Regions from separate parts of the Nitratireductor sp. L15S-10 genome, predicted to be linked through region 1. Evidence: riboswitches for the same ligand, from Rfam matches in the RefSeq annotation. Region 1 holds a riboswitch; the other holds the start of a gene.
What was found. A riboswitch is a leader RNA that binds a small molecule or an ion and turns the genes downstream of it on or off. The one in region 1 is predicted to bind thiamine pyrophosphate.
Positions count from the first base shown of each region.

Region 1 (15,638 bases):
AAGTCGTGCGTGATCTTTATCGTGCCGACAATCAGCCGGAGCAGTCCTATTCGGAGCGTCAGCTTTATGAAGCCGCGCTCGACCGCATGGCGCGCGAGATCGCGGCCGTCAACCGTATGTCGGAGACAGAGGCTGTGCGCCTGATCGAGACAAACCTCAACAAAGGCCCGCGCCGGGGCGCGAAGGCCGACAATGAGGAAGCCGAGAAGGACGAGGCGGCATAAACGCCTCTCTCGGACTGTTTTCAAAGAGCCCGGCTTTTCAGCCGGGTTTTTTGTTGTCCGGCTTCATCCCGTTCCCCGTTGGAACTTTTTCTGTTTCCGACTCGTTACTTTAAGTGATGTCTCGTTGTTGGGGCTGAGGAGCCCCGTTTGCGACGTTCCTTAAAGTGGCTTTGCAGAGTTCGCGAGACGTCCGCCTTTGGCGCGGCCGCGTATGTTCGATCGGGGCGTCGAGAATGCTCTGAATGATCGAACAGCGCATGGGCGAGGCCAATGCGTGTGGGCTTGGTGGCTCGCGATCCTTCTGTCGAAGGTGGCGGGCCGGTAACGCGGGAGTGCATGATGCAAGACCGGGCGGAACGCAAACTGATCGAAAAGGCGATGAAGGCGCCGTATCTGGCGCTGGAAGAAGAGCAGGACCTGGCGAAACGCTGGTCAAGAACTAATGATCAGCAGGCGCTGCATCAACTGACCGTGGCTCACATGCGGCTGGTCATCGCGATGGCCGCCCGGTTTCGAAATTTCGGGCTGCCAATGGCTGATCTCATACAGGAAGGCCATATCGGGCTTCTGGAGGCGGCAGCCCGGTTTGACCCCGAACGCGGTGTGCGTTTTTCAACATATGCGACATGGTGGATACGCGCCTCGATGCAGGACTATGTCCTTCGCAACTGGTCGATCGTGCGTGGCGGAACGAGCTCAGCCCAGAAGGCGCTTTTCTTCAAGTTTCGTCGTCTGCGGGCAAAGCTGCAGAAAAGTATGGGAACCTCTGGTGAGATCCATGAAGAGGCAGCCAAGCTCCTCGGTGTTTCACCAGCCGATGTGGCGATGATGGATGCGAGGCTGTCCGGACCTGACCTCTCCCTTAACGCGCCGATGCGCGATGAAGGCGAGGCCTCCGCGGAGCGAATGGAATTTATCCCTTCCGATGATGAGCCGGTGGATGAGACTGTAGAACATATGATCGACGGTGAACGTCGTGCGCTCTGGCTTGCCAAGGCGCTCGATGTTCTGGATCGGCGCGAACTGAAGATCATACGCGAGCGCCGGCTGTCAGACGACGGGGCGACACTCGAGGCGCTCGGCACCGCGCTCGGAATATCAAAGGAACGTGTTCGCCAGATCGAAAGCAGGGCGATCGAGAAGTTGCGCGGCGTGCTTCTCCGCGAGCATCCTGCGCTCCCAGGGGGTGCAGCCTGAGCGTTTGTGGGCGCTCCGGTGAAGGTGCACGATTACCGTTATTGATCGGTGACGATCTTCACCCTGGTTCCCGCTGAAGGTGATGCGCCGGGGCCGAGAGCATTCAACAGCCGGAAGAGCTCCACTTTCCGATCGACGCCACGCATGCGTGCGGCAAGCGAAGCAAGTGTTTCGCCGGGCTGGACCGTGATCACGCGGATACGCAGGGGTGTGAGCGCAGCACGCTCCGCCTGGTTCAGCACACGGAAGCTCTGACCAACAGAATCGGCAACCTTCTCAAGATCGCCGCTCGTTGCCGGGGCGGCAGTCAGCAGGCGATAAACCTGCCCGCCCGAACGGATCACCGTCACATCGAACTGCCAGCCATCGGCGCTGGCGCGACCTTTGGCAGCCGGATAGCCATTGATGGTCAGGGTCCGGATTGTTTCGGGCTCAAGCCCGGCAACCCAGCCACTCATCAGATAATCCGTCAGGGATGTACCCTGTGGCACGGTTGCTCCATCGAAACGGACAGCGATGTCGTCAGGTCCAACGGCGGTAACCGCCTTTGCTGAATTGTCGATAATGAACCCCTGGGGGACGCGGAAGGCGACGCCAAGCCCCGGATGAAGAAAGTCGCGTCCGCGCACAAAACCCTCTTCCGGTGAATCGCCGTAGATCATGCCGTCAATACCGGCGAGGAAGGATTCGCGGTCACGTTTGCCTGCCGCGTTCGGCTGTTGCAATTCACGGGCGTGGCGTTGCGCGAGCTCGATGCGGCGCGGCGCATTTGGGTGACTGGCGAGAAAGTCGAGGCTGGCGTCGGTCGCACCACTGACACTGCGAAAGCCCTGATAGGCGTCCATCGCCTGAAGGAAACGAGCTGCGGCGAATGCGTCGTAGCCAGCGTGGGAGGTGGTGCGAATGCCAATTCGGTCGGCTTCAAGCTCCTGGTTGCGGGAGAACTGGGCAAGCCGCAGTTTGCCGCGGACCAGTGCGGCCTGAGCCGCCTGATCGCGCCCGCCCACCACTTCATTGACCACTTGGGAAGCGAATTTTTCTTCCGCCTCTAGTTTCTGCCTCTCAATGCCATGATTGGCGGTCACGTGTGCCATTTCATGTGCAAGGACGGCAGCAAGCTCCGCCGAATCATTGGCAAGCGCCAAGAGCCCGCGCGTGACATAGAGATAGCCGCCGGGCAGGGCAAACGCGTTCACGTTCGGTGAGTTGAGTATCGTGATCCGATAGGCCGCGCCGGTGTTTTGCTCGTCCAGCGTCAGCGAGCCGACGACCTTGGCTACCATTCGTTCGAGCTTCGCGTCGGAGTATTCGCCGCCGTAGGTCTGCAGGATGCGCGGATGCTGCTGACGGGCAAGGCGCGCCAGACGATCGCCACGCGTCACCGTGTCCACCGTGACCGGGTTGGAAGAGGGCATGAAACTGCCCGTGTCGGTCGGGATCATCTGGCAGCCGGACAGGAGCGCGGTGAGCGTCAGGGCCAGGACAGTTTTGCGCGACGATGACCGTGCGGGCGGCAGGAAGTTCATGGTAGCGGGCGCTCGATTGGACAAGTGAATGTCCTTCCGGTTGATCTTGTCCAAAGCATGACCAGCCTTAACATGCCAGTCGCGCTTTTGGTTCCCTCAGCATTTCATCATGTCCCATCCGGGGCATCGTCTAGCGCATAAGCTGCAACAGGGGAATCCATTTCTTGGAGCTTAAATGATTTCGCGGCGCGCGCCTATATAGCGGTTGAAGGCTTCAGACGCTCTGCCGGAGATGAACGCATCGGTTGTGCCGGTGGCGGAGATCTGTCCTTCTTCCACGAAGATCATGGTTTTGCAAAGCCGCTCAGCATCGCGCGGATCATGCGTCGCCATCAGGATTGTCATCTCCTGCGCGCTGTGCAGGCCGACAATGAGATCGAGCATTTCGTCGCGCAGGGCCGGTCCGAGCGAAGCGAACGGCTCGTCCATCAGAAGAACGGGGCGTCTGCGAATCAACACGCGGGCAAGTGCCACACGCTGGCGCTCTCCGCCCGAGAGCGCTTGAGGCAACCGGTCTTCCTTGCCCGCAAGACCGGTTCGGGCAAGAGCATCCGAGACTGCTGCCCGGTCTTCGTCGGTCAATCTCAGGGAAGCCGAGCGGCCAAGCCCCACATTCTGGGCGACGGTGAGATGCGCGAAGAGATTGTTTTCCTGAAACACCATCGAAACAGGCCTGCGGTGAGGATTGAGCCGGGAGACATCTTCGCCGTTTATGAGAACACGGCCCGAGGTGGGTCTTTCGAAGCCGGCGATCAGGCTGAGCAGCGTCGATTTTCCCGAACCGCTCGGGCCCATCACGGCAACGATATCGGCTGGCGCGATTGTTGTGTCGAACGTCATTGGGCTCCCGCCAGGGTAAGCGAATTGTAGCGCTTCCAAAGCGATGCGTGCTCCAGGTCCGGTGGCGGTTCTGTTCATGTCTTCTCCCTGCCGAGTCGATCGGCGATGAACATCAATGCCAGGCAAAGAAGGCCCAGGAAAAGAGCGAGGCCGGCGGCATCTGCCGTGCGATAGCTGCCCATGCGCTGCAGAAGCAGATAGGGCAGGGTCTGCACCTGATCTGATCCGAACAAGGCAATGACGCCAAGGTCTCCCAGCGAAAGCGCTGCGGCAAAGGCGAGCGCGGTGGCGGCGGGGCGTTTGAGCGCCGGCCAGTCGACAAGACGCAGCCGGGTCCAGCCGGTGATGCCGAGCGACAGGCACAGTTTTTCATGACGGGCGCTTGCGGCATCATAGGCCGGGCGAATGGCGCGGATGGAAAAGGGCATGGCCATCACTGCATTGACCGTGACGACCATGACCGGCGCGAAGACGAAGACATTGCCCACATGACGCAGGAGAATGAACCAGCCCGCACCGATGACCAGCGGCGGGACGATGAGAACCATGGCGGCCCCGCTGTCGGTGGCGCGTTCGAGCAGGGCTGCCGGTAATGCACCCCGCTTCATTTCGAGCGCTCGCCGGGCTGCGACCAGTGCCAGCGACAGGATGAGGCACAGGAGGGCCGACAGGCTTGCGAAAACAAGGCTGGTGGCCGTGGCTGCAAAGACCGCGCTTTCGGTGGCAAGACGCCCGAGGTCGGCTTTCAGGCCGGTAAATACCGTTGCTGCCATCGGCCCTGCAACAAAGAAGAGGGCGATAAGAATAAGGGCTGCGTTGAAACCGGTCTCTGCGGGTGTGTGCCAGACGATCCGGCGGGGTGCGACGGGCAGGTTTGCGTCGCCGCTGAAGGACGCGCCGAGGCGGCTCATCGCCAACACGATGCTGCCTGCCAGCGTCACCTGGATGAGGGTGAGCACCAGAGCGCGGGCGGGGTCAAAATCGAAGCGCAATGCCTGATAGATCGCAACTTCCAGCGTGGTCGCGCGCGGGCCCCCACCAAGCAGCAACACAATGGTGAAGGAAGTGACACACAGCATGAAGACGAGCCCGGCAATGCCGGGCAGGGCAGCGCGCATGGCCGGCCATTCGAGAAACCGGAACGAGGCGCGCGCGCCCATGCCAAGCTGGGCTGCAAGACGCCATTGGTCTGCTGGCACACTTTCAAGCGCGTTCAGAAACAGCCGTGTCGCAAGCGGCAGGTTGAAGAAGACATGGGCGACCAGAATTCCTGAAAGGCCATAGATGCCAGGCCAGTGTTCGTTGAGAGCAAGCGAAAGATAGGGAGCAAAGAACCCAGCGCGGCCATAGAGCGCGAGCACGCCGAGGGCTGCCACGATAGCCGGTAATGCAAGCGGCACGGCGAACAGGCGCAGGATGAAGGCGCGGCCCGGAAACACCGGATGTCGTGCAAGAGCGCGCGCCAAGAGGGTCGCCGGGATCACCGAGAGCAGCGTGGAAAGCAGCGCCTGCCAGAGCGTGAAACGGGCAATGCGCAGAAGCCATGCATCGAACGCATCCAGCACGTCAGAACCCTGGCGCGCCGCCTCCACCGCGAGGCCGGCAAAGGCTCCGCCGACAAGCAGGCCAACGGCGGCAAGCGCGATGCGTCCCGCTGTTATGCGTCTGTCCATGGCGGGGACCCGGGGGATAGTCAGTGGCTCATCACCGAAAGCCACTCATCAACCCACGCCTTCCGGTTCTCAGCCACCTCTTCGGGTGTGAATTCGAGTGTCTTTTCAGGTTTCACCAGATCTTCGAATACCGGATTCAAAGGGCTGGAGGTTTCTCCGGCCGGGAACATCCAGTTGGTTTCGGGGATGGCATCCTGAAAGCCGGGACCGGTCATGAAAGCGAGGAACTTCTGCGCCAGCGGATTCTTCGCGCCGTTGACCGTTTGCGCTGCCACTTCCACCTGCAGGTAATGGCCCTCGGCAAATCCGGCAGCCTTGTAGCGCTCCGTATCCTCGGCTATCCGGTGGTAGGCGGGTGAGGTGGTGTAGGACAGCACCATGGGGACCTCGCCGCTGGTAAACAGCCCGTAGGCTTCGCTCCAGCCGGGTGTCACCGTCAGCACCTTGTTCTGAAGGCTGCTCCACGCGGCGGCAGCCTCCTCGCCGTAAACGGCCTTGACCCAGAGCAGCAGACCAAGCCCCGGTGTGGAGGTGCGCGGGTCCTGTATTGCGATCTTCAAATCGCCATCGCTTTCCACCAGTTCCTTCAGGCTGGCCGGTGGTGTCTCGATGGCCTCGGTGTCGTAGACGAAAGCGAAATAGCCATAGTCGAAGGGTACGAAAATGTCGTTCTCGAAACCGCCCGGCACCTTCACCCTGGCCATGTCTGTTCCATGGGGTGCGAAGAGGCCGGTTTCCCGCGCCTCATGAAGCAGATTGTTGTCGAGGCCGAGCACGATGTCGGCCTTTGTGGATTGGCCTTCCAGCTTCACCCTGTTCAGAAGCGCCACCCCATCGGCCACCGAAATGAACTCCACGTCGCAGCCGCATTCGGCTTCGAACGCCTTTTCCACTTGTGGGCCGGGGCCCCAATCCGAGGTAAAGCTTTCGTAGGTGTAAATGGTGAGTTTATCCTGCGCTGCCGCCAGCCCCGTCAGGATAAAGGTGCCAATCGACAGCGTGGAAATCAGGGTGATGGTGCGCATCTGCGCCTCCTCGTTTCTGGTTGGGGAATGAGGCGCTGTTCCAAGAGCGTCTAATCCCTCCGCCGGTATGAACCGGATCAGGTTCCGCGGGTTGGCCTGGTTTGTCCCAGGCCTCTCAGCCGGCAACGCGCCGGCACCCCGTTAGAGCAACCGGAAATTAGGGCGCAGAGCGATATTCTGCAAGGGGCAGGAATGGTGCAAACGCCGTTGGCGCTGGCTCGCCGGCATGATATGGGCCAGCCCATGAGCCGATTTACCCTTCTCCTAGGTGGAGACCTCACCCGGACACCGGCCCTCGATGCCGAAATCGCCGACAGCCGCATTATCGCGGCGGATTCGGGCATACGCCACGCAGCACTTCTCGGCGTCAAACCCGAGCTTTGGGTTGGGGATTTCGATTCCGTGCCCGATGGGTTCGAGGACTCCTATGTCGATGTGGCGCGCCGCACCTTCCCCTCCGAGAAGGACAAGACCGACGGCGAGATCGCGATTGCGGCAGCTCTGGAGGCCGGGGCGACAAGCCTTCTGCTGGCCGGCGCCTTTGGTGGCGAACGGGCCGACCACATGTTCCTGCATTTCGCTCAGGCATTGCAGCTCTCCGAGCGCGGCATTGCCGCGAAGCTGACGAGCGGGCATCAGGAAGGCGTGCCGCTCGTCCCGGGGCGGCGCCACAGCTTCGCCTATGCTGATGGCACACTGTTTTCGATCCTCGGCTTCTCGGAGCTTTCCGGCCTCACCGTTGAAGGGGCGAAGTGGCCGCTCGATGCCGTGGAGGTGCCCTTCGGATCGTCGCTGACGCTTTCCAACGTCGTGAAGGGCGACCTCTCGATAACGCTGATGAAGGGTCGGGCGCTGTTCATGGCGCATCTGCTGAATGATGGAGAACGCTGAGCCATGGCGCCGCCACTTTTAAAGCTGGATGATATTCGTCTGACCTTCGGTGGCACGCCACTTCTTGCCGGTGCCTCGCTGATGGTCGGTCCCGGTGAGCGGCTGGCGCTGGTGGGGCGCAACGGCTCCGGAAAGTCGACCCTGTTGAAAATCGCCGCCGGGCTCGTCGAGCCGCAGGACGGAGAGATCTTTCGCCAGCCGACGGCAACCATACGCTATCTGCCGCAGGCGCCCGACTGGCAGGGCTTCGCAACCGTGCGCGCCTATGTGGAGGCGGGGCTTGGTCCTGCCGACGACATCAACCGCGTGGCGCTGGTCATCGACCGGCTGGGGCTCACGGGCGATGAAGACCCGGCGACGCTTTCTGGCGGTGAAGCGCGGCGCGCTGCACTGGCCCGCGTGCTTGCGCCGGAGCCGGATTTGCTGCTTCTCGATGAGCCGACCAACCATCTTGACCTCGCCACGATCGAGTGGCTCGAAGATGAATTGCAGCGCACCTCGTCTGCCCTTGTCACCATCTCGCATGACCGCCGATTTCTGGAAAAGGTAAGCCGCGCAACCGTGTGGCTCGACCGGGGGATGACGCGCCGGCTCGACAAGGGGTTCGCCCATTTCGAGGACTGGCGCGATCAGGTGCTCGAAGAGGAAGAGCGCGAGCAGCACAAACTTGCCCGCAAGATCGAGCGTGAAGAGCACTGGCTGCGCTACGGCGTCACCGCCCGCCGAAAGCGTAATGTGCGCCGCCTGGGAGAGTTGCAGGCGCTGCGTGAAAAGCACCGCAGCCACCGTGGCGCGGAGGGTGTGGCCACCATGGCGGCAAGCGACGCCGCCGAATCCGGCAAGCTCGTCATCGAGGCGAAGGGGCTTGCCAAATCGTATGACGGATTGCAGGTGGTGAAGGACTTTTCCGCACGCATCCTGCGGGGCGATCGGGTTGGCTTTGTCGGGCCCAACGGTGCCGGCAAAACAACGCTGATCAGTCTTCTGACAGGCAAGCTCGAGCCCGATGAGGGATCGCTGCGGCTCGGTGCCAATCTGGAAATCGCCATTCTGGACCAGAAGCGAGCGCTTGATCCGCTGGAGACGCTTTCTCACTTCCTGACCGATGGGCGCGGCGACAGCGTCGTCGTCAACGGGCAGGAGCGGCATGTCGTTTCCTATATGAAGGACTTCTTGTTCAAACCGGAGCAGGCGCGCACGCCGATCCGCGAGCTTTCGGGCGGTGAGCGCGCCCGGCTGGTTCTGGCCCGGCTCCTCGCACGGCCGGCCAATCTGCTGGTTCTCGATGAGCCGACAAACGATCTCGATATGGAGACGCTCGATCTCCTGCAGGAACTGGTCGAGGACTTTCCGGGGACTGTGCTGCTTGTCAGCCATGACCGCGATTTTCTCGACCGCACGGTAACGAGCACGATTGCGCCTGCGGGCGATGGTCGCTGGATCGAGTATGCCGGCGGTTATTCCGACATGATGGCGCAGCGCAAGGGCGAAGAGCTGGAACGGCGCAAGGCGCGCAGTGCCGAGCAGCAGAAGGCAAAGCCTGCCGGCAATGTGAGTGCGCCCAAGGCAGCGTCGAAGAAGCTCTCCTACAAGCAGAAGTTTGCATTGGAGACGTTGCCAAAGAAAATCGATGAGCTGGCTGACGAGATCGTGGCTCTGGAGCAGAAACTTGCCGATCCGAACCTCTACACGCGCGATACCGCCGCTTTTCAGCGCTATTCCAAAGAGCTTGATGAAAAGCGCGCGAGCCGGGAGAAGATGGAAGAGGAATGGCTGGAACTGGAGATGCTGCGCGAAGAGGTCGAGGGCGCCTAGCGATTTTCGCTGCTTGGCTCCGGTTTCAAGGGATATTCACCACACAGGCAGGGAGAAGGAAGCCGTCGTTCCGATCGCCTTCACCGCTCGCTAACCAGACTGGTTCAGAATGCGCCGCATGGACCAGGATTTCCTCATTTCCGCAAAGCCCGATCTGCAGAAAGCGCGTGCTACCTGGCTTTCCGCGCTGGCCGATGAGCGTCGTCTTTCCGCGCTGACCGTCGATGCCTATGAGCGTGATACACGGCAGTTCCTGCAGTTTCTCACCGGCCATTGCGGCGAGGCGCCAGGTCTTTCAGACATTGCCGAACTGCGCCCGGCGGACTTGCGCGCCTTTCTGGCCTTTCGGCGGGGCCGGGGGGCGGGCGCGCGCACGCTCGGGCGCGGGCTTGCCGGTGTGCGCTCGTTTCTGCGTCATCTGGAGCGTCGGGGGCTGGTGAACGCGGCGGCCGCAGCAGCGCTGAAGGCGCCGCGTGCACCGCGCGCGCTGCCCAAGCCGCTGACGGCTGCCGACGCGCGCAAGGTCGCCTCAGGCGAGGGGCAGCTTGCCGAAGAGCCATGGATCGCGGCGCGGAATGCTGCTGTCTTCACGCTGCTTTATGGAGCCGGGCTTCGCATTTCAGAGGCGCTGGGGCTTCTTGGCGGCCAGGTCGGGGAGTTGCGCCAGGGCGCGCTCAGGATCACCGGCAAGGGCGGCAAGACGCGGCTTGTGCCGATGCTGCCGATATCCGTCGCGGCGGTTGCCGAGTATCAGCGCCTTTGCCCCTGGCATCTGGACCCCGACAGGCCGCTCTTTCGCGGCGCGCGTGGCGGTGCGTTGCAGCCTGCCATCATCCAGCGTGAGATGAAACGCATGCGCTCAGCTCTCAATCTGCCGGAAACGGCGACACCCCATGCGCTCAGGCATTCCTTCGCCACCCATCTTCTGGGGCGTGGTGGCGACCTGCGCGCAATCCAGGAGCTTCTGGGTCACGCAAGCCTCTCTACCACGCAGGTCTATACCGGTGTGGATACGGCGCGGTTGCTCGAAATTTATGACGCCGCCCATCCGCGCGCCTGAAATCCACGCCTGAAATGGTTGTGCGCAATTCGCGGTGGCGGATTAACAGTTTCGCGGTGATTTGCAGCTAGCGTGAGGTCATGAAAACGCATTCAAAAGCCACCACCGCCGCGGAGCGGCTTGTCGATCGCCTTTTTTTGTGTGCAGTAGCTTTTCCGCTGTTTCTCCTGCTGGCGCTTATCCTCGGGCTGATTATGGCGAAGCCCGCCAAGGCGGAGGAGATCGCCTGTACCGGTACGAATCTGCTGACGGAACTTGCGGACGATAACCCGGAGGCACTCGAAGACGTTCGACGACAAGCCGCGGAAACGCTCAACGGCAAGGGCCTGCTTTGGCGGGTCGAAAAGGAGGGCGTTGCGCCCTCTTATCTTTTTGGCACCATGCATATGAGCGATCCGCGCGTGGTGACTCTCCCCGCCAACGCCCACAAGGCTTTTGAGGGAGCTGATCGGGTTGTCATTGAAACAACCGACATTCTCGATCAGTCGACAATGGCGGCGGCGATGTTCAAACGGCCAGAGCTGATGATGTTCACCGGTGAGGAGACCCTTGGAGATCATCTTGACGATGCCCAACGTCAGGCGGTGGCAAATGCGCTCGAACTGCGCGGCATTCCGTTTGCGAGCGTCAAGAAGATGAAGCCCTGGATGTTGATCTCGCTGGTTGCGTTGCCAGCTTGCGAAATCCAGCGCAAGGAAGCCGGCATGCCGATCCTGGACCTTAAGCTTGCCGAGGATGCACAGAACGCCGGCAAAGAGCTTCTTGGTCTTGAGACGGCGGTCGAGCAACTGGATGCCATGGCCTCCCTGCCGATGGAGATGCATGTCCGGGGCCTCGTCGAGACGTTGGCGCTGGGCGACGCTCTAAATGACGTCATGGAAACCATGGTCTCACTCTATGAGCAGGGTGAAACCGGAATGTTCTGGCCGCTTATCCGTGTTGCGCTCCCTGAACAGGAAGACGCTCCCGGCGACTACACCGCCTTCGATCAGGCCATGGTCAGAGCGCGGAACGGTACGATGGCCGAACGGGCGCAACCGATCCTGGACGAGGGCAACGCCTTTATTGCCGTTGGGGCGCTGCATCTGCCCGGTGAGGAAGGGCTCATCGAACTCCTGCGTGCGGACGGTTATACTGTTGAGGGCGTTCTGTAATTTTGGGGTTCCGGCTAATTAATTGCATGTTATCTTTTCAATGGCGTTGGGGAGCGTCATTCGGAGTGACGTCATGCCGAACGATAACCCAAAGGAGAATCCCGAAAAACGTTCCTCAAGCTCAGCGGGAACGCGGGGTTTTGTGATCGGTGCCGTCGGCGCTGCGATCGCTATACTCGTCTTCATGGCGATTTCAGGCAGCGGCTTTTTCGGGGAGGACCGCGTCCGAGTTCCCGACACTGTTTCCGACAGTGTGCCTACCGGTGATGGCGGATAGAAAAAGGCCCCGAAGCTTTTGCTTCAGGGCCACATTGTTTGAAAATTCCTGCCGGATCACATGTGGATCGGCTTGGCGAAGGTGGCGAGCGCTGCCTCCTTGACCGTTTCCGACATGGTGGGGTGGGCGTGACAGGTGCGGGCGAGATCTTCAGACGAGCCGCCGAATTCCATCAGAACCGCAGCCTCGTGGATCATTTCGCCGGCGCCGAAGCCGATGATGTGAACGCCCAGAACACGGTCCGTCTTCTTATCGGCGAGCACTTTCACGAAGCCGTCCGTCTTCAGCATGGAGCGTGCACGGCCATTGGCCGAGAAGGGGAATTTTCCAGCGTTGTACTCCACGCCGGCCTTTTTCAGCTCTTCCTCGGTCTTGCCGACGGAGGCGACTTCCGGGCTGGTGTAGACCACGCCGGGGATCACGTCATAGTTCACATGCCCGGCCTGACCGGCGAGGATCTCGGCGACGGCGACGCCTTCATCCTCGGCCTTGTGCGCCAGCATCGGTCCGGCGATCACGTCGCCGATGGCGTAGATGCCATCGACATTCGTCTTGAAATGCTTGTCTGTCTTCACGCGTCCGCGCTCGTCCAGCTCTACGCCCATCGCGTCCAGGCCAAGGCCTTCCGTGTAGGGTTTGCGGCCGGTCGCAACCAGAACCACGTCTGCCTCGACGGTCTCCGCATCACCACCTTTTGCCGGCTCAAAAGTGACCTTCGCCCCCTTGCCGGCCTTGGTTACGTCCGTGACCTTCGCGCCGAGCCTGAATTCGAAACCCTGCTTGCCGAGCATGCGCTGGAACTGCTTGGCCACCTCGCCATCCATGCCGCCCAGGATGGTGTCGAGATATTCGACCACGGTCACCTTTGCGCCAAGACGGGCCCAGACGGAACCCAGCTCCAGACCGATCACGCCGCCACCGACAACCACCATCCGCTCCGGCACCCTGGAAAGCTCCAGAGCGCCGGTGGAGGAGACGATCACCTTCTCGTCGAACTTCACATCGACGCCAGGAATGCCGGCGACATCGGAACCAGTAGCGATGACGATGTTCTTCGTCTCGACGGTCTGTTCCTTGCCGTCGTCGCCCTTCACGCTCACCTTGCCGTTGCCGGCAATGCTGCCAAAGCCGCGATAGACATCGATTTTGTTTTTCTTCATCAGGAAGTCGAGGCCCTTGGTATTCTGCTCGACCGTCTTGACGCGATGCTCCATCATCTTCTTGAGGTTCAGCTTGGGCTTGCCAACCTCAACGCCGAGATCGGCAAGGCCATGGCCGGCTTCCTCGAACATTTCCGTGGCATGGAGCAGCGCCTTGGAGGGGATGCAGCCCACATTGACGCAGGTTCCGCCATGGGTGGAGAGCTTCTCGACCACAGCTGTCTTGAGGCCAAGCTGAGCCGCCTTGATGGCGCAGACATAGCCGCCGGGGCCGGTGCCGATCACGACGAGATCATAGGACATGTTCCTGCCTTTCCTGAATTCCGTTGCGCCGGCTATCTGCCGCCGCTGACATTGAGAATGGCGCCTGTGGAATAGGACGCCTCATCGGAGAGAAGCCAGAGCGCGGCGCGGGCGATTTCCTCCGCCGTGCCAGGCCTTTTCATTGGGATAAGACCCGAAAGCCGCTGCGCCCTGTCAGGCTGACCACCAGAGGCGTGGATTTCGGTGTCTGTAATGCCGGGCCGCACGGCGTTGACGCGGATACCTTCCTCCGCGACCTCGCGAGCAAGCCCAATGGTAAAGGTGTCGACCGCAGCCTTGGAGGCCGCGTAGTCGACATATTCGCCCGCCGAACCGAGCACAGCGGCGATGGAAGAGATGTTGACGATGGCGCCGCCCTTTCCGCCATGGCGTGTGGACATGCGCTTCACTGCCTCGCGAGCACACAGCATCGTGCCGATCACGTTGATGCGCATCATGCGTTCGAAGCGGGCGAAATCCATTTCGTCGACGCGTGCCTTGCGGTCGACGATGCCGGCATTGTTGACCAGCGCATCGAGCTTGCCAAAGCGTTGATCAACGGCCTCGAACATGGCCAGGATTTCGCTTTCCTCGGCCATGTCGGCCTTGACGGCGAAGGCTTCGCCGCCTGCCTTCTCAATGTCGCGGACCACCGTTTCGGCAGCATCCGGATTGGCGACGTAGTTGACCGCCACGCGATACCCTGCGCCCGCAGCCAGCCTGCAGATCGCAGCGCCGATGCCGCGGCTCCCGCCTGTCACCAGAAGTGATTTTGCTGCCTGCGTCATTGCCGTCCCCAAGGCTGGCTAATGCGGAAAGGCGCGAAAGACATCTGCCTTTCGCGCCCTGCTGTTCTAGAGATCGAGGACCAGTCGTTCGGGATCCTCGAGCACGTCCTTGATGCGTACGAGGAAGGTCACGGCTTCCTTGCCGTCGACGATCCGGTGGTCATACGAAAGCGCGAGGTACATCATCGGGCGGATGACGATCTGGCCGCCGACCACCATGGGCCGCTCCTGGATCTTGTGCATGCCCAGAATGCCCGACTGCGGGGCGTTCAGGATCGGGGTCGACATCAGCGAGCCATAGACACCGCCATTGGAGATGGTAAAGGTACCGCCCTGCATATCGGCCATGGAGAGCTTGCCGTCGCGGGCAGCAAGACCCAGACGACCGATTTCCTTCTCCACCTCGGCAATCGACATCTGGTCGGCATCGCGCACCACCGGCACGACGAGACCACGGTCGGTGCCGACCGCTACGCCGATATGGCAGAAGTTCTTGTAGATGATGTCCGTGCCATCGATCTCGGCATTCACAGCCGGGATTTCCTTCAGCGCGTGGCAGACGGCCTTGGTGAAGAAGCCCATGAAGCCAAGCTTGACGCCATGCTTCTTCTCGAAGAGCTCCTTGTATTTCTTACGCATCTCCATGACCGCCGTCATGTCCACCTCGTTGAAGGTGGTGAGCATGGCGGCAGTGTCCTGCGCATCCTTGAGGCGGCGGGCGATGGTCTGGCGCAGGCGCGTCATCTTCACGCGCTCTTCACGGTTCTCGTCTTCGGCCGGAGAAGCGGGGCGGGCTGCCTTGGGCTTTTCAGCCGGTGAACTCGGTGCGCCGCCTTCAAGCGCTGCCAGCACATCGCCCTTCAGCACCTGGCCGTCTTTGCCGGAACCGGCAACGTCCGAGGCCTTCATGCCCTTTTCTGTCATCAGCTTCTGAGCAGAGGGTGCGGGCGGACGTCCGCCATCGTCGTCCTTCTTCGCCGCGGGGGCTTCCTTCTCAGCCGGCTTGTCGGCCTTGGGCGCCGCTGCGCCGGCAGAGGCTCCCTGCTCGATGCGCAGGAGAAGCGCCCCGACTTCGACCTCGTCACCCGAGTTCACCACCATCTCAGTAATCACGCCATCGACCGGCGACATCACTTCCTGGGCGGCCTTGTCGGTTTCGAGCTCGAGAATGGCTTCATCGGTTTTCACCGCGTCGCCAACCTTCTTGTAGACCTCGCCGACCTGGGCTTCGGTGACGGATTCGCCCGCCGATGGAACATTCACCTCGACGATTTTTCCGCCGCCGGCCATGGTTGCCTCCTGGGTTTCTTTGCTACCGGTCGACTTTTCGCCGGCCTGACTGGTTTCTGGTTTTGCTTTGCCGGCGCCATCGCCTGCGGCAATCATGCCGAGAAGCGCGCCGACTTCGACGGTTTCACCTTCCTTGACGGCGATCTCATCGAGGGTGCCGGCAGCGGGCGCCGGCACTTCAATGGAAACCTTGTCGGTTTCCAACTCAACGAGTGGCTCGTCGGTGGCGATCGTGTCACCCACCGATTTCATCCAGCGGGCAATGGTTGCCTCGGTCACGGACTCGCCCAGTGTGGGAACCCGAATCTCGGTCGCCATGTCGTTTTCTCCGTCGCTTGCTATTCGCCGAGCGCGTCTTCGAGGAAAGCCTCGAGCTGCGCCAGATGCTTCGACATGAGGCCGGTCGCGGGCGATG
Region 1 covers NZ_CP120674.1:782,784-798,421, forward strand. The annotation lists gene P2W41_RS03770 (CarD family transcriptional regulator) at 1-224, shown strand, start outside; gene P2W41_RS03775 (RNA polymerase factor sigma-32) at 564-1,421, shown strand; gene P2W41_RS03780 (M48 family metalloprotease) at 1,460-2,947, opposite strand; gene thiQ (thiamine ABC transporter ATP-binding protein) at 3,119-3,865, opposite strand; gene thiP (thiamine/thiamine pyrophosphate ABC transporter permease) at 3,862-5,460, opposite strand; gene thiB (thiamine ABC transporter substrate binding subunit) at 5,481-6,485, opposite strand; TPP riboswitch at 6,523-6,636, opposite strand; gene P2W41_RS03800 (thiamine diphosphokinase) at 6,729-7,376, shown strand; gene P2W41_RS03805 (ABC-F family ATP-binding cassette domain-containing protein) at 7,380-9,191, shown strand; gene P2W41_RS03810 (tyrosine recombinase XerC) at 9,310-10,251, shown strand; gene P2W41_RS03815 (TraB/GumN family protein) at 10,332-11,405, shown strand; gene P2W41_RS03820 (hypothetical protein) at 11,479-11,682, shown strand; gene lpdA (dihydrolipoyl dehydrogenase) at 11,739-13,145, opposite strand; gene P2W41_RS03830 (SDR family oxidoreductase) at 13,178-13,933, opposite strand; gene odhB (2-oxoglutarate dehydrogenase complex dihydrolipoyllysine-residue succinyltransferase) at 14,000-15,541, opposite strand; gene P2W41_RS03840 (2-oxoglutarate dehydrogenase E1 component) at 15,562-15,638, opposite strand, start outside.

Region 2 (15,638 bases), on a different replicon from region 1:
CTGGGCTTTTTCGTCGTCTACAGGCAAAACAAGGATATCACCGTCGATTTTCTGCTGAACGCCACTCCGCCCCCGGTGCGCCGCGCCGGGCGGATGCTGGTGGACATTGCCGTTATCGCGCTTCTGCTCATCATCCTGCGCGAAGCGCCGGAGCTGATCCAGCGTCAGGTGGGCAATATCGAGATGGTTGGTATTCAGCGCTATTGGCTGAGTGTCCCCTTCTTCGTTTCCTGCGGGCTCATTGCCCTGCATTTCTTCAGCGACTTCGTCCATGCCATCAAAGGGCATCCGGAGCCTGAGCATCACCATGTCGGCGACATCTAGGATCCGGGTAGAACCATGACCTTGCTACTTTTCGCGGGCTTCGTCGCCCTCATCCTTCTGCGTGTGCCGATCACCATGGCCATCGGCCTGGCGGTGCTCTCTGCCCTCATCTATGCGGGCTTTTCCGACACGCTTTATATCATCCCGCTTCAGGTTCTCGACGGCGTCGACAACCCGTCCCTGCTTGCCATCCCCTTCTTCATCATGGCCGGCAATCTGATGAACGGCGTCGGCATGACCGACCGCATCTTCAACTTCGCCTCCGCGCTTGTTGGTCATATGCGGGCCGGCCTTGCGCAGGTGAACGTTGTCTCGTCGCTGCTCTTTGCCGGTGTCTCCGGCGCGGCGGTGGCCGATTGTGCCGGCCTCGGCACGATCGAGATCAAGGCCATGCGCGAGCGCGGCTATCCCGCTCCCTTCGCGGCGGCTCTCACGGCTGCAAGCGCGGTGGTGGGGCCGATCATCCCGCCATCCATCAGCCTGGTGGTCTATGCGTTTTTGTCCAACACCTCGGTGGCGCGGCTCTTTCTGGCGGGCATCATTCCCGGCATTATCGTCGGCCTGTCGCTGATGGCGTTCAACTATCTCGTTGCGCTCAAACGAGATTTTCCGCGCGAGGAACGCAAGAGCCTGCCGCAGATCGGACGGGCCGCCATCGACGGCATTGCCGCGCTGATTGCGCCGGGCATCATCCTCGTTGCCATCCTCACCGGTTTCACCACGGCCACGGAAGCGGGTGTTCTGGCCTGCGTCTACACCATCGCGCTGGGCTTCGTTTACCGCACCTTCTCCTTTCGCATGCTCTGGCAGGCGCTGACGGAAACGATGACCATCACCAGCGTGATCATGATCATCATCGGTTTCTCGCATGTGATGGGCTGGCTTCTGGCTATCGAGCAGATCCCGCAGCAACTGGCTGATCAGATTCTTTTGTTCACCGAATCGCGCACGGTCTTCCTGTTCCTCCTGCTCGGCTTTCTGCTTCTGGTTGGCTGTTTCGTGGAAGGTGTGCCGGCCAAGCTGATCCTCGTGCCGATGCTTCTGCCGATCATCGACCAGTTCGGCATCGACCGGATTCACTTCGGCCTCATCATCACCCTGGCGCTTTTGATCGGCATTGCCACACCGCCAATGGGCATTGCGCTCTACATCGTCGCGGAGGTGGGCAAGGTGCCGTTTGAGAAAGTGGCGGTGGCGATCCTCCCGTTTCTCGTCCCGCTCATCATTGCCCTGCTCATGATTACCTTCGTGCCCGAGCTGGTGCTCTTCCTCCCCAATCTCGTTCTGGGGCCGGCCTGACGGCCGCCTCAATCAAACTCCAAAGCAAGGGAAATTCATGAAAATCTCCGTCATTCAGATGAACTCGCAGGACGACAAGGCAAAGAACATTGCCGATGCGGAAGCCTTGATCCGCAAGGCCGTTGCCGAGGACAAGTCCGATCTCGTCGTCCTGCCCGAAACCTTCACATATATGGGTGGGACCGTGGAAAGCCGCCGCGCCAATGCGGAGACCTTTCCCGATGGCGAAGCCTACCGCGCCATGTCGGCGCTGGCCGCCGAATTGAAGGTGAACATTCACGCCGGCTCCATGGCCGAGGCGGCGGGCGAAAAATGCTACAACACGACCATCGTGTTCGACCGGCAGGGCAAGGAGATTGCCCGCTACCGCAAGATCCACCTTTTCGATGTGAAGGTTCCCGGCGGCCAGAGCTATCTGGAATCCGACACGATGAAGCGCGGCGAGGACGTGGTTGTCTACGAGCTGGAAGGCGTCAGGATCGGCTGCGCCATCTGCTACGATCTGCGCTTCCCGGAGCTGTTCCGCAAGCTGCGTGACAAGGGCGCCGAGGTGATCGTGCTGCCCGCCGCCTTCACGCTTCAGACCGGCAAGGACCACTGGGAACAGCTTCTGTGCGCCCGCGCCATCGAGACGCAGTCCTATGTGGCCGCATCGGCCCAGATCTTCGGGCATGACGAGGGCAGGAAGCTGTGCTTCGGCCACTCGCTGATCATCGACCCGTGGGGCGTGACCATCGCCAACTGCTCGGATCGCGTCGGCCATGCAAGCGCGACCATCGACACCGGCTATGCCGAGCAGATCCGCCGGTCCATGCCGGTCGCAGACCATCACGTCGTCGCATAAGGAATACGCATATGTACCAGGTCAACTCGATGCCGGAGCAGCTGGCACAGGCCAAGATCGACAAGCTGATGCAGGTGGAGACCGCCACAGTGGGCCACTTTCTGCACGCAAATTTCCTCGACACGGGCATCCGCTCGATGTTGCCGAAGGTGCGGGCTGCCGGCACAGCGGTGACCCTGCGCCTGCCCCATGCCGACAGCACGCTCCTGCATTACGCGATGGACCATATCCGGCCCGGCGATTTCGTGATCATTGACCGTGCCGGCGATACACGCCACGCCTGTTGGGGCGGCGTCATCACCCACACGGCGGCCCGCAAGAAGGCCGCCGGTGCGGTGGTGGACGGGCCGGCGACGGATGTCGCCGATTTCGAGCGTCATGGCTTCCCGATGTGGTGCCGCGGCCCCTCGCCCATCACCACCAAGCTGCTGGGCGTTTCGGGCGAGATGAATATCCCCGTCAGCGTTGGCGGTGTGGTGGTCAATCCGGGCGACGCGGTGCTGGCCGATGAGAATGGCGTGCTGATCCTGTCTCCCGACGAGGTGGACATGGTGGCCGACCGCGCCATCCAGATGCAGGCGCGGGAAGTCGAACTCCTGAAGCGCATCGACGCCGGCGAGAGCCTGCCGACCATCTCCGGCGCGAAGGAGCGCGTTGAGGCAAGCGCCTAGGATCTGGCAGCGGCTCATCCACAAATCATTCCCGTCATCCCGGATAGCCCAGCGGTCGGCCGGGATGACGGGTATGGCCTCTCGATAGAGGAAGAGGGCTTCGAGACATGGCTCGAAGCCCCCTTCCCAAACTTGTTGCCCGGCATCTGACATGGGTGCTTGACAAGAGCGCCCCTCTTCACACACGTTACGGCCTCACCTGGGGGGTCCCGCCAAGGGGCTGAGATTCTGCTGGGCATGGTTTTCCATGCAGCGCAGTGACCCGATGAACCTGATCCAGTTCATACTGGCGTAGGGATGGTGCATGCCTGGCGGGTCGCTGGCTTTTTTGAGCCGAAACCATTTCCATAGCGGAACGTCAGCGCTTTTCCTCCTCTCGGCACGAACTGGGTCTCCATTGCTGACTGAGCAGAGGAGGCTCTGACCCATGGATGCTATCGCTCCGAAAGTGACCACCGGCCCATTGCCGGCGTCGCGCAAGATCTACAAACCCGGCAAGCTTCACCCCGACATTCGCGTGCCCATGCGCGAGATCGCCGTGCACCCGAGCGCCGGCGAGCCGCCAGTGACCGTTTATGATTCCTCCGGCCCCTATTCCGATCCGGATGCGCTGATCGAGATCGAAAAGGGCCTGCCGCGCATCCGCGAGGCCTGGGTGAAGGCCCGCGGCGATGTGGAGGCCTATGAGGGCCGCCATGTGAAACCGGAGGACAATGGCTTCGTTTCCGGCGACCGGCTGACGCCGGAGTTTCCAACGCGCCACCAGCCGCTGCGGGCAAAGGACGGCAAGGCCGTCACGCAGATTGCCTATGCGCGGGCCGGCATCATCACGCCGGAAATGGAATATATCGCCATCCGCGAGAACCTTGGCCGCGAGCAGGCAAGAGCCGCACAGGCGCGTGATGGCGAGAGCTTTGGCGCGGCCATTCCCGATTTCGTGACGCCGGAATTCGTGCGCGACGAGGTGGCGAAGGGCCGGGCGATCATCCCCGCCAACATCAACCACCCGGAAGCCGAGCCGATGATCATCGGCCGCAATTTCCTCGTGAAGATCAACGCCAATATCGGCAACTCCGCCGTCACCTCTTCCATGGCCGAGGAGGTGGACAAGATGGTGTGGGCGACGCGCTGGGGCGGCGATACGGTGATGGACCTTTCCACCGGCCGCAACATCCACAACATCCGTGAATGGATCATTCGAAATTCTCCCGTGCCCATCGGCACCGTGCCGATCTATCAGGCGCTGGAGAAGGTGAACGGCATTGCCGAGGATCTGAACTGGGAGGTCTTTCGCGATACGCTGATCGAGCAGGCAGAACAGGGCGTCGACTATTTCACAATCCATGCGGGTGTGCGGCTCCACTATATCCCGCTGACGGTCGACCGCGTGACGGGCATTGTTTCGCGCGGCGGCTCGATCATGGCCAAGTGGTGCCTGCATCACCACAGGGAGAGTTTCCTCTACGAGCATTTTGAGGAAATCTGCGACATTTGCCGCGCCTATGACGTCTCCTTCTCGCTGGGCGATGGCCTGCGTCCGGGCTCCATCGCCGATGCCAATGACGCCGCGCAGTTTGCCGAGCTGGAGACGCTGGGCGAGCTGACGCAGATCGCCTGGAAGAAGGATTGCCAGGTGATGATCGAGGGCCCCGGCCACGTGCCCATGCACAAGATCAAGGAGAACATGGACAAGCAGCTCGATGTCTGCGGCGAGGCCCCTTTCTATACGCTTGGGCCGCTCACGACCGACATTGCGCCGGGCTATGACCACATCACCAGCGGCATTGGCGCGGCGATGATCGGCTGGTTCGGCACGGCCATGCTCTGCTACGTCACGCCGAAGGAGCATCTGGGCCTGCCCGACCGCGACGATGTGAAGACGGGCGTCATCACCTACAAGATCGCTGCCCATGCGGCCGACCTTGCCAAGGGGCATCCGGCGGCCAAGATCCGCGACGATGCGCTGTCGCGCGCGCGTTTCGAGTTCCGCTGGGAGGACCAGTTTAACCTCTCGCTCGATCCCGAGACTGCGCGGAACTTCCACGACGAAACGCTGCCCAAGGAAGCGCACAAGGTGGCCCATTTCTGCTCCATGTGTGGTCCGAAATTCTGCTCCATGCGCATTTCCCACGACATCCGCGCCGAGGCGCAGAAGGAGGGCATGGCCAAGATGGCGGAGAAGTTCCGCGAGGGCGGCGAACTCTACATGCCGCTGGAAAAGGCGGTCGAGCCCGGGGAGTGATCCATGCATGTCCTTGTTCGTGGGGCCGGCGTCGCCGGCCTCACGCTGGCGCATGAGCTGGTGCGGGCGGGTGTGCGGGTGACGGTGTACGACACCCGCTCCGGCCCGGCGGGCAGCGCCTCGTGGCTGGCGGGCGGCATGCTTGCGCCGTGGTGTGAGCGCGAGAGCGCGGAAGAGCCGGTGCTTACGCTCGGAAAGAGCGCGGCAGACTGGTGGGAGGCCGCCCTTCCCGGCCATGTGCTGCGCAACGGAACACTGGTGGTTGCGCCGGCGCGGGACCGGGCGGAGCTCGACCGCTTTGCCGCGCGCACGTCCGGCCATGAATGGCTGGAGGGCGAGGCCGTGGCCGCACTCGAGCCTGATCTTGAAGGCCGGTTCCGGCGCGGGCTTTTCTTTCGGGGCGAGGCGCATCTCGATCCACGGCTGGCGCTGACGACGCTTGCCGAGGTGTTGAGGAAGGCCGGTGTTCGTTTCGTCTGCGAAATGGAGGTCGAGGCGGACAGGATTGCCGATTGCACGGGCATGGCGGCGGCGGATCCGGAGCTGCGCGGAGTGCGTGGCGAGATGCTTCTCCTCAGAACCGAAGAGATCAGCCTGTCACGCCCGGTGCGGCTGCTTCATCCGCGCATACCGGTCTATATCGTGCCGCGTGCAGATCACCATTTCATGGTGGGCGCGACGATGATCGAAAGCGGGGATGACGGGCCAATCAGCGCCCGCTCGATAATGGAATTGCTCAACGCGGCCTATAGCCTGCATCCGGCCTTTGCCGAGGCAAAGATCGTGGAGACGGGCGCCGGTGTGCGACCCGCTTATCCCGACAATCTCCCGCGCGTGAAGCGCACGCCGGAGGGCGTCCGCGTGAACGGGTTTTACCGCCATGGGTTTCTGCTCTCGCCGGCCATGGCGCGTGAGGCGGCGGCCGTCATCCTGAACGAACGCGTGGAGGTGTTCGATGAAGCTCACGATTAATGGAGAAGCGCGGCAGGTGTCAGCGGCAACGCTGGCCGCCCTGCTCGACGAACTGGATTACGCGCCCGACTTCCTCGCCACCGCGCGCAATGGCGAGGTCGTTCCGGCAGCGGAACGAAGCCGGTGCGCGCTGGAAGATGGCGATCGGATCGAGATCCTTTCGCCCATGCAGGGAGGCTGACATGCTGGAAGTCTATGGCGAAACCCTGTCCTCGCGGTTGCTTCTGGGAACCGCGCAATACCCCTCCCCCGCCATCATGGCGGATGCAGTGCGGGCAAGCGGCTGCGAGATCGTGACTGTGTCGCTGCGCCGCGAGATGGCGGGCAACCGCAGGGGCGGGCAGTTCTGGGAGTTTATCCGCGAGCTCGGTGTGCGGGTGCTGCCCAACACGGCGGGCTGCCATTCGGTGAAGGAGGCGGTGACCACGGCGCAGATGGCGCGCGAGCTTTTCGGCACGAACTGGATCAAGCTCGAGGTGATCGGCCATCACGACACGCTGCAGCCGGATGTGTTCGGTCTTGTAGAAGCAGCGCGCATTTTGAACGATGAAGGTTTCAGGGTCTTTCCCTACACCACCGATGATCTGGTGGTGGGGGAGCGGCTGCTTGAGGCGGGATGCGGGGTTTTGATGCCCTGGTGTGCGCCCATCGGCTCCGCGCGCGGGCCGGTCAATGTGGATGGGCTTCGGGCCATGCGTGGAGCCTTTCACGATATCCCGCTCATTGTGGATGCGGGGCTCGGGCGCCCCTCCCATGCGGCCATGGTGATGGAGCTGGGCTTTGACGCCGTGTTGCTCAATACGGCTGTGGCGAAGGCGGGTGAGCCAGTGGCCATGGCGGCAGCCTTTGCCGGTGCTGTCGAAGCGGGGCGAAAGGCCTTTCTGGCCGGTCCGCTGGAGCCGCGCAATATGGCTGTTCCCTCAACGCCGGTGATCGGCAAGGCAGTGTTTGAATGAAAGTCGATCCCTTCTATTTGATCGTCGACAGTGCGGCGTGGATCGCCCGTCTCGTCCCCCTCGGCGTAAAGCTCGTGCAGTTGCGCATCAAGGAGATGGATGAAGCGGGGCTTCGTGGAGAGATCATCGAGGCAAGGCGCATCTGTGCCGAACACAATTGCCAGCTCATCATCAACGACCACTGGCGGCTGGCCATCGAAACGGGCTGCGATTTCATCCATCTGGGCCAGGAAGATCTGGCGGAAGCCGATATCGATGCAATTCGCACGGCGGGGCTGAAGCTCGGCATCAGCACCCATGACGGGGCGGAACTGCGCACCGCACTCGCCGCGAAGCCCGACTATGTGGCGCTCGGGCCGGTCTATCCAACAATCCTCAAGAAGATGAAATGGGACCCGCAGGGGCTCGACCGGCTGGCTGACTGGCGCAAGCGTGTAAGCGATGTGCCGCTGGTGGCGATTGGCGGGTTGAACCCCGAACGGCTTCCCGGCGTGTTTGCGGCTGGGGCGGATAGTGCTGCCGTGGTGACCGACATCACTCTGAACCCAGATCCGGAAGCGCGCACGCGCGAATGGCTGGCGGCCACCGCGCAATGGCGGTGAACATGGCGCATGTGCTTGTGATTGCCGGTTCGGACTCGTCTGGCGGCGCGGGCATCGCGCGCGATGTCGAGACACTTGCTGCCTTTGGCATTAAAGCCTGCCTCGCGCTCACGGCGGTAACGGTGCAAACGCATGACACGGTAAAGAGTGTCGACCTATGTGCTGCCGATCTGGTGGAAGCACAAATCCGTGCGGCTTTTTCTGCAAACCCTGTTGCGGCCATCAAGATCGGTATGCTTGGAAGCTGCGAAACCGTGAAGTGTGTTGCGGCCGTCTTGCGTGAGCAGGCCCCTCTCCCGGTGGTGCTCGATCCGGTGGTCGCATCATCTTCCGGGCGGGCGCTGCTTTCCGACGATGCCATTGAAACCATGCGCGAAAGCCTGATGCCGCTTTGCACCCTCGTGACGCCCAACCTGCCTGAGCTCGCACTCCTTTCAGGTGGGAGCGAGGCAGACGAGCATCAGCAGGCGCGCGATCTGCTTGAGGGCGGTGTGAAGACGCTGCTCGTGAAAGGCGGGCATGCAGAGGGCCCTCGTGCGGTTGACACGCTGTATCAGGCGGGAGAACCGCCGCTGCGGTTCGAGGGCCCGCGTCTTCCTGGCACGATGCGTGGCACTGGCTGCATGCTGGCCAGCGCCATCGCCGCCGGCCTTGCCCGGGGCGACGGGTTGCAGGCCAGCGTGCGCGCGGCAAAAACCCACTTGTCCGAACGCTGGCTTGCCAACTGACTCCCTGTCAGAGGATTTCTGACAGCTTGACCGCACGACCTTCCTTGATCGACAGCAGCGCCGCATCGGCCAGCGCCAGTGCGCGCAGACCGTCCTCGCCCGAGGGTGACGTCGGCTTGCCCTCGACAATGGCGGCGACGAAGCTGGCAATCTCGGCTGCATAGGCTTCCGTGTAGCGGGTCATGAAGAAATCATGCAGCGGCGGGCGGGTGAAGCCTTGAGCATTGGCAATCTCGATGGAAACGGGCCGCTGGTTTTCCGCCGCGATTGCGCCCTTGGCACCTAGCACCTCGATCCGCTGGTCATAGCCATAGGTGGCGCGGCGCGAATTGGAGATGCTGCATTGCCGCCCCGAGGCGGTGGTGAGGATGACGGAAACGCTGTCGAAATCCCCGGCCTCGCCAATCGCCGGATCGACCAGCACGGAGGCGGTGGCAAACACCGTCTCGGGTTCCTCGCCCAGCAGGAAACGCGCCATGTCGAAATCGTGGATTGTCATATCGCGCAGAATGCCACCCGATGACTTGATATAGCTCACAGGCGGCGGGCCGGGATCGCGCGAGGTGATCTGCACCATCTCGACGGGACCGATGCGCCCTTCGTCGATGGCAGCGCGCACGGCAGCGAAATGCGGGTCGAAGCGGCGGTTGAAACCCACCATCAGAACGGTACCCGTTTCCTTCACCACGCCAAGGCACTGCTTCACGCGGGCAAGGCTTAGATCGACGGGCTTTTCACAGAAAACGGCCTTGCCGGCGCGGGCAAAGCGCTCGATCAGATCCGCATGCGTATCGGTCGGCGTGCAGATGACGACGGCATCAATGCTCCTGTCGGCCTCAATGTCTTCAATGCTGCGAACCGCGCAGCCATAGGCATCGGCAACAGCCTGTGCGGCCTCTGCAAAGGCATCAGCGACGGCGACAAGCTGCGCCTCCGCATTACCGGCAATCGCCTTTGCATGCACCTTGCCGATGCGCCCGGCACCAAGAAGCGCGAAGTTTACGGTCATGTAGGGTCTTTCCGTCTGGAATTTGGAAGTCTTTGTCTCAGATGTAGCTGGCGTTTTCGTGGACACCGGACTGCACACCCGTAATCAGCGAAACCACTTCGTTTCCGTCCGTCTTGTCAGCCTCCAGCATGCCCGCGATGCGGCCGCGCCGGAACACCCAGATCTTGTCGACTAGGTTGAAGACCTGCCTGAGATTGTGGCTGACGAGGATCAGCGGAATGCCGCGTTTCTTCAGGCCGCGAATGATGTTTTCCACCTGGGTCGTTTCCTGCACGCCCAGGGCTGCCGTGGGCTCATCCATAAGGATCAGCTTTGAGGCGAAGCTCGCAGCGCGGCTGATGGCGACACACTGGCGCTGACCGCCGGACATGTTGGCGATGGCGTTGTGCAGGTTGGGGATTTTCACGCCCGTTTTTTCGAGTGCTTCCTGGCTGCGCTGTAGCATTTTCTTCTCGTTCAGGAAGCTGAACGGGCCGAGATTGAAATAGGTCTCCTCCCGGCCGAGAAAAATGTTGGAAGGCACGTCGAGATCGTCGGCAAGAGCGAGATTCTGGAACACGGCCTCGATGCCTGCTTCGCGGGCATCGACGGGACTTTGAAAATCCATTTCCTGTCCATCGAACAGGATCTTGCCAGACGTCGGTCGCTCCACGCCGGTGATCTGTCGCACGAAGGTCGACTTGCCGGCGCCATTGTCGCCGACGATGGCCACGTGTTCGCCGTCGAGAAGCTCGAAATCGGCATCCTCGAGCGCACGCACGCCGCCATAATGCTTGGTCAGCCCCTCGGTTCTGAGGATGACTTTGCGTTCTGCGCCTGCCCGTTTTTCGCCTGTCATGGGTTCCTCCCGGGGTTCAGCGCGACCGTGGCCGCATGCGCTGGCGGTACACATCGGCCACCACGGCGGCGACGATGATCACGCCCTTGATCATTTCCTGATAGTAGGCATCGAGCCGCAGGAAGGTGAAACCGGAGATGATGACGCCGAAGATGACGGCACCGATCAGCGTTCCGACGATAGAGCCGCGTCCGCCGGAAAGCGACACGCCGCCGATAACGGCCATGGCGATGGCGTCGAGTTCGTACATTACGCCCATGCCGGCCTGCGCGGTCAGTCCACGGGCGGCGATCACCATGCCGGCAAGACCGGCGAGAAGGCCCGCAATCGTATAGACCAGAACCAGATGCCGCTCGACATTGATGCCTGACATGCGCGCCGCCTGCTCGTTGGAGCCGATGGCATAGGTGTGCTTGCCATAGACGGTGTATTTGAGCGCCACATGGAACAGCGCCGCGATCGCCAGGAAAATGAAAACCGGGGTCATGCCCTGCCCAAGGGCTGCAAAACTGTCGGTCGGGAAGGAAACCGGCTGGCCCTTCGTGTACCATTTGGCGATGCCGCGCGCCGTCACCATCATGCCGAGCGTGGCGATGAAGGGGGGGATTTTCGTGAAGGCAATCAGCAGACCGTTGATCATGCCGGCCACGATGCCGCAGGCAAGGCCGATGAGTATGGGAATGATGACAGGAAGATCGGTCAGTTCCGGATAAACCGCGCGCGGATAGGTGCTCACCTGAGCGAAGCTCATCGCAATCATCGCCGTGGCGCCGACCACCGAGCCTGATGAAAGATCGATGCCACCGGTGATGATGACCTGCGTCACGCCGATGGCGATGATGCCCACCACCGAAACCTGCAGGATCATGATGGACAGGCGCTGGGTGTTGAACAGGAAGCTCTGCCCCTGAAAGATCCAGCCGAGTATTTCGAAGATAAGTGCGATGCCGACAAGGCCGAGCAACGCATTCAATTCGTGCGAGCGCGGCCGCTTCTGGGGCATTTCCGCGGCGCTGTCGGAAACTGCTTGTGCCTGGTTTGCCATTGTCAATTCCGCCAAGGGGAGCCGGCACGGGCCGGCGGGATGGCGGCGACCCGATGGCCGCCGCCGTCACGTCCGGACATTCAGTTCTTGGTCGTGAACTGATCCATATTGTCCGGCGTCACGAGCTGGAAGGGAATATACACCTTCTGATCGACGTCTTCACCCTTGGCGAGCCTGAGGGCCGCATCGAGCGCGCCCTTGCCCTGCCCTGCCGCGTCCTGGAACACGGTCACGTCGAGATCGCCGGCGGCCATGGCTGCGAGCGCATCCTGCGTGGCATCGACACCGCCGACCAGCATGTCTTCCATCGAGATGTTGGCGGCTTTCATGGCCTGGATGGCGCCAATGGCCATTTCGTCATTGTTGGAGACAACGGCGTCGAACTCCAGCCCGGCGGAAAGCCAGTTGGTCATCAGATCGGTTGCCTCGGTGCGCTGCCAGTTGGCGGTCTGCTCCTCGACGATTTCCATGAAGGAGCATTCATCCGTGGCGATGACGTCATGAACATCCTGGGTGCGCATGCGCGCCGCCTGATTGGAGAGCTCACCCATCAGAACAACGATTTTTGCGCCCTCACCCTTGCCCTTCTCCTTGAGCAGGCGGCAGATTTCCTGCGCTTCCAGCGTGCCGGATTCGCGCTCATCGGAGGCGACAAAGGCCTGATTGTCCGGCAAATCATCAACGTTGACCGGCTCGCGGTTGACGAAGACGAGCGGCACGCCTGCATCGGCCGCCGCCTTGGTCATGGCCACGGTGGCATCCGTGTCGACGGGGTTTACGATGACCGCATCGACGCCCGAAGCGATGAAGTTCTGAATCTGGTTGAGCTGTTTGCCAACGTCGTTCTGCGCGTCCTCCACCTGCAGTTCCACGCCGTCCAGCGTTTCGGCATAGTCAACCATGCCATTGCGCAGGACCGTGAGGAAATTGTCGTCGAACAAGGCCATGGAGACACCAACCGTTTCTGCCATGGCCGAGGTGGACATCAGTGCCGAAACGGCAACGCCCATCATAAGCTTTTTCATCTGAATGCTCCTCCACACGATGGGTGTCCGGCAGCACCCGCTTTGACCGGAATCCTTCAATGGGAATGTATGAGCCTCACCGGCACATGAGCAGCCGAACTCCTCGCCTTCCAACCGCCCGACACTCCGAAAAAATAGAATGTCGACACCGTTAAAAACTCAATATGTAATATTTATTCCATTTCTTATGGATGCGTCAAGGCGAAATTCCATTTCGCTTTTCGCCTTGGGCGGGTGGTGGGAGAGCATTTGCGCGCAGGTGTTTCATGCTCTCTTCGAGGTCCCTGTGCAGATCGTCGGATGTGTGGACGGAATCCGCAAACGGCTCGAACGAGAACAGCCCCTGAAAGCCTTCAGTAAACAGTGCCGAGATTTGCCCGACATTGTCCAACCGGTCATGTTTGTCGACCAGCACGCGATGCCCGTCGCGCATGTCGGGGACCGAAAGCGCCTTGTCGACGACACCGGAAATGTGAACGAGCCCGGTCTCGGCAACATGGAAGCTCTCCTCGCCGGAAAGCGTGTGATGAAACGTGTCATGGACGAGCCGAAACGTGCCGGCGGCATCCAGCGAGGCGATTGCCTCGACGGCTTCCGATTTGAGGCGCAGGGAACAGGTTTCGAAGCCGAGCGGTTCGACAAGGCCAATGATGCCGGCGTCTTCGAGAAGCGGGCGCAAGCCCTTCAGCGCAGTCCGCAGATTGGCCTGCCGTTCTCCATCGGCGGTTCCGGTGCCGTCATTGACGGGCACAAGCACCAGCGCCTCTGCGCCGCAATCACGCGCATAGGCAATCAGAGTTCGGGCTTCCTCCTCGCGTGTATCATTCCAGTCGTTGAAGCGCTGCAATGCGTTGATGGAGAGGATGCGCAGGCCGCGTGCCGCCGCCTCGCTACGGACCGATGCCGGCGACGTGCCATCCAGAATGGCGTTGCCTTCCAGATCGTTGCGGATTTCCACGCCCTTCATGCCGAGCGAAACGGCGAGATCAAAGAACTCGGAAATCGAGCGGTAGGGGGCGCACATGTGGTTGAGCGCAAAGAGAGCTTCTTTCATCATGGGGTCTCCTCGGGGACGTGGCCTGGGAATGGCCGGCGAGAGGATGTCGACAGCGCCAATGCCCGTCAACGCAATCGTGAGAGAAAACACCCGACCGTCGAAACGAACGCGGTTTCAATCCCGCGCCGATGGCGTATAAACCCCGGCACCCTTCCGGGTGTTCACTCTGCAATCCACCAGTTCAGGCGCGCCATGACCGAGAAGACATTTCACATCAATCTCACCTGCGAAGACCGCCCCGGCATCGTTGCCGCGGTGACGACGGAGCTGGCCGGTCTTGGTGCCAATATTGCCGAATCCAATCAGTTCTGGGACCGGCAGACCAACCGCTTCTTCATGCGCATCGCCGTGACGGCACCGGAGGGTGTTGACCGCGATGGATTGCTGCGTGCACTTGAACCCGCCATCGCGCGCTTCGACATGAAAACGGCGATCACCGATACGGCACGGCAGCCGAAGATCATCATCATGGTGTCGAAGTTCGACCACGCGCTTTTGCACCTGCTCTACCAGATCCGCGTTGGCTGGCTCGATGCCGAGGTGGTGGCCATCGTGTCGAACCACGAGGATTCGCGCGCGACAGCCGAGATGGAGGGCATTCCCTATCACTGCTGGAAGGTGACGAAGGAGAACAAGCAGGAGCAGGAAGCAAAGCTTCTCGACCTGTTCAAGGAGACGGGCGCGGATCTCGTCATCCTCGCGCGCTACATGCAGGTGCTTTCCAATGAGCTTTCGAACCGGCTATACGGCAAGGTGATCAACATTCACCATTCCTTCCTGCCGAGCTTCAAGGGCGCAAAGCCCTATCATCAGGCGCATGAGCGCGGGGTGAAGCTGATCGGCGCGACGGCGCATTACGTGACGCCTGATCTCGATGAAGGTCCGATCATCGAGCAGGAAACCGAGCGCGTGACGCATGCCATGACGGCAGAGGATTTCGTCGCTACGGGCCGCGACATCGAGAGCCGGGTTCTTGCCCGCGCGGTCAAGCTGCACCTGGAAAACCGGGTGATGATGAACGGGCACAAGACGGTCGTCTTCGGGTGACACCTGTCAACGCATGAGGTCTCACCCCGCCGTTACGCGGTTTCGTCTGCGCGAGCGGAAGGCGAGCAGGAAGGCGAGGCCGAGCATGGTGGCGGTGATGGCGTAGAGCGTCAGTGCGATGGGGCTGGAAAACAGGATCTGGAAATCGCCATTCGAGATGGAAAGCGCACGGCGCAGATTGTTTTCCATGTCCGCACCCAGAAGCAGGCCCAGAATGACCGGCACCAGAGAGATGCCCAGCATGCGCAGGATATAGCCGATCACCCCGAACCCGACCATGACGAACAGGTCGAAGGTGGAGTGGCTGATCGAGTAGACACCGAGAAAGCTGACCATGACGACGAAGGGCATCAGCACCCATTGCGGCATGGAAAGCATGCGCGTGAACAGGCCGATCATCGGGATGTTCATGATGAGCAGCGCGATGTTGGCGATGTAGAGCGCGGCGATCAGGCCCCAGACCAGCTCCGGCTGCCGGTCGAAGAGCAGCGGGCCGGGCTGGATGTTGAGCGAGATCAGCAGCGCCAGCATGACGGCGGTGGTGCCACTGCCGGGTACGCCGAGCGTGAGCATGGGGATCAGTGCGCCGCCCGACGCGGCGTTGTTGCCGGCTTCGGGGGCCGCAATGCCGCGCGGATCGCCCTCGCCGAACCTGCCGTCCTTCGCGCTCCAGCGCTGTTCGGCGATGTAGGACATGAACGCGCCCAGCGACGCCCCGGCGCCCGGCAGGATGCCGCAGATGAAGCCGATGACCGAACCACGCAGATTGGCCCAGCCGCCGGCCATCATGTCCTTGAAACGCGGCAGGGCGCGGCCGAGCGGAACCATCTTCGTTTCGCCCTGATGCACGCGCTCCAGATAGACCAGCACTTCGGAAATGGCGAACAGGCCGACAATGGCAACGATGGGATCGAACCCGTCATAGAGATGAAAGGAGCCGGCCGTGTAGCGCGCCGTGCCGGTGGCGGGGTCGAGCCCG
Region 2 covers NZ_CP120676.1:172,656-188,293, forward strand. The annotation lists gene P2W41_RS20150 (TRAP transporter small permease) at 1-324, shown strand, start outside; gene P2W41_RS20155 (TRAP transporter large permease) at 340-1,623, shown strand; gene P2W41_RS20160 (carbon-nitrogen hydrolase family protein) at 1,661-2,467, shown strand; gene P2W41_RS20165 (RraA family protein) at 2,479-3,138, shown strand; TPP riboswitch at 3,329-3,454, shown strand; gene thiC (phosphomethylpyrimidine synthase ThiC) at 3,566-5,380, shown strand; gene thiO (glycine oxidase ThiO) at 5,384-6,352, shown strand; gene thiS (sulfur carrier protein ThiS) at 6,336-6,533, shown strand; gene P2W41_RS20185 (thiazole synthase) at 6,535-7,308, shown strand; gene P2W41_RS20190 (thiamine phosphate synthase) at 7,305-7,910, shown strand; gene thiD (bifunctional hydroxymethylpyrimidine kinase/phosphomethylpyrimidine kinase) at 7,880-8,638, shown strand; gene iolG (inositol 2-dehydrogenase) at 8,646-9,647, opposite strand; gene P2W41_RS20205 (ATP-binding cassette domain-containing protein) at 9,685-10,485, opposite strand; gene P2W41_RS20210 (ABC transporter permease) at 10,502-11,488, opposite strand; gene P2W41_RS20215 (sugar ABC transporter substrate-binding protein) at 11,611-12,555, opposite strand; gene P2W41_RS20220 (TIM barrel protein) at 12,752-13,609, opposite strand; gene purU (formyltetrahydrofolate deformylase) at 13,805-14,659, shown strand; gene P2W41_RS20230 (tripartite tricarboxylate transporter permease) at 14,681-15,638, opposite strand, start outside.
Region 2: linked by a shared signal. The riboswitch ahead of thiC (phosphomethylpyrimidine synthase ThiC) and the one ahead of thiB (thiamine ABC transporter substrate binding subunit) in region 1 are both predicted to bind thiamine pyrophosphate.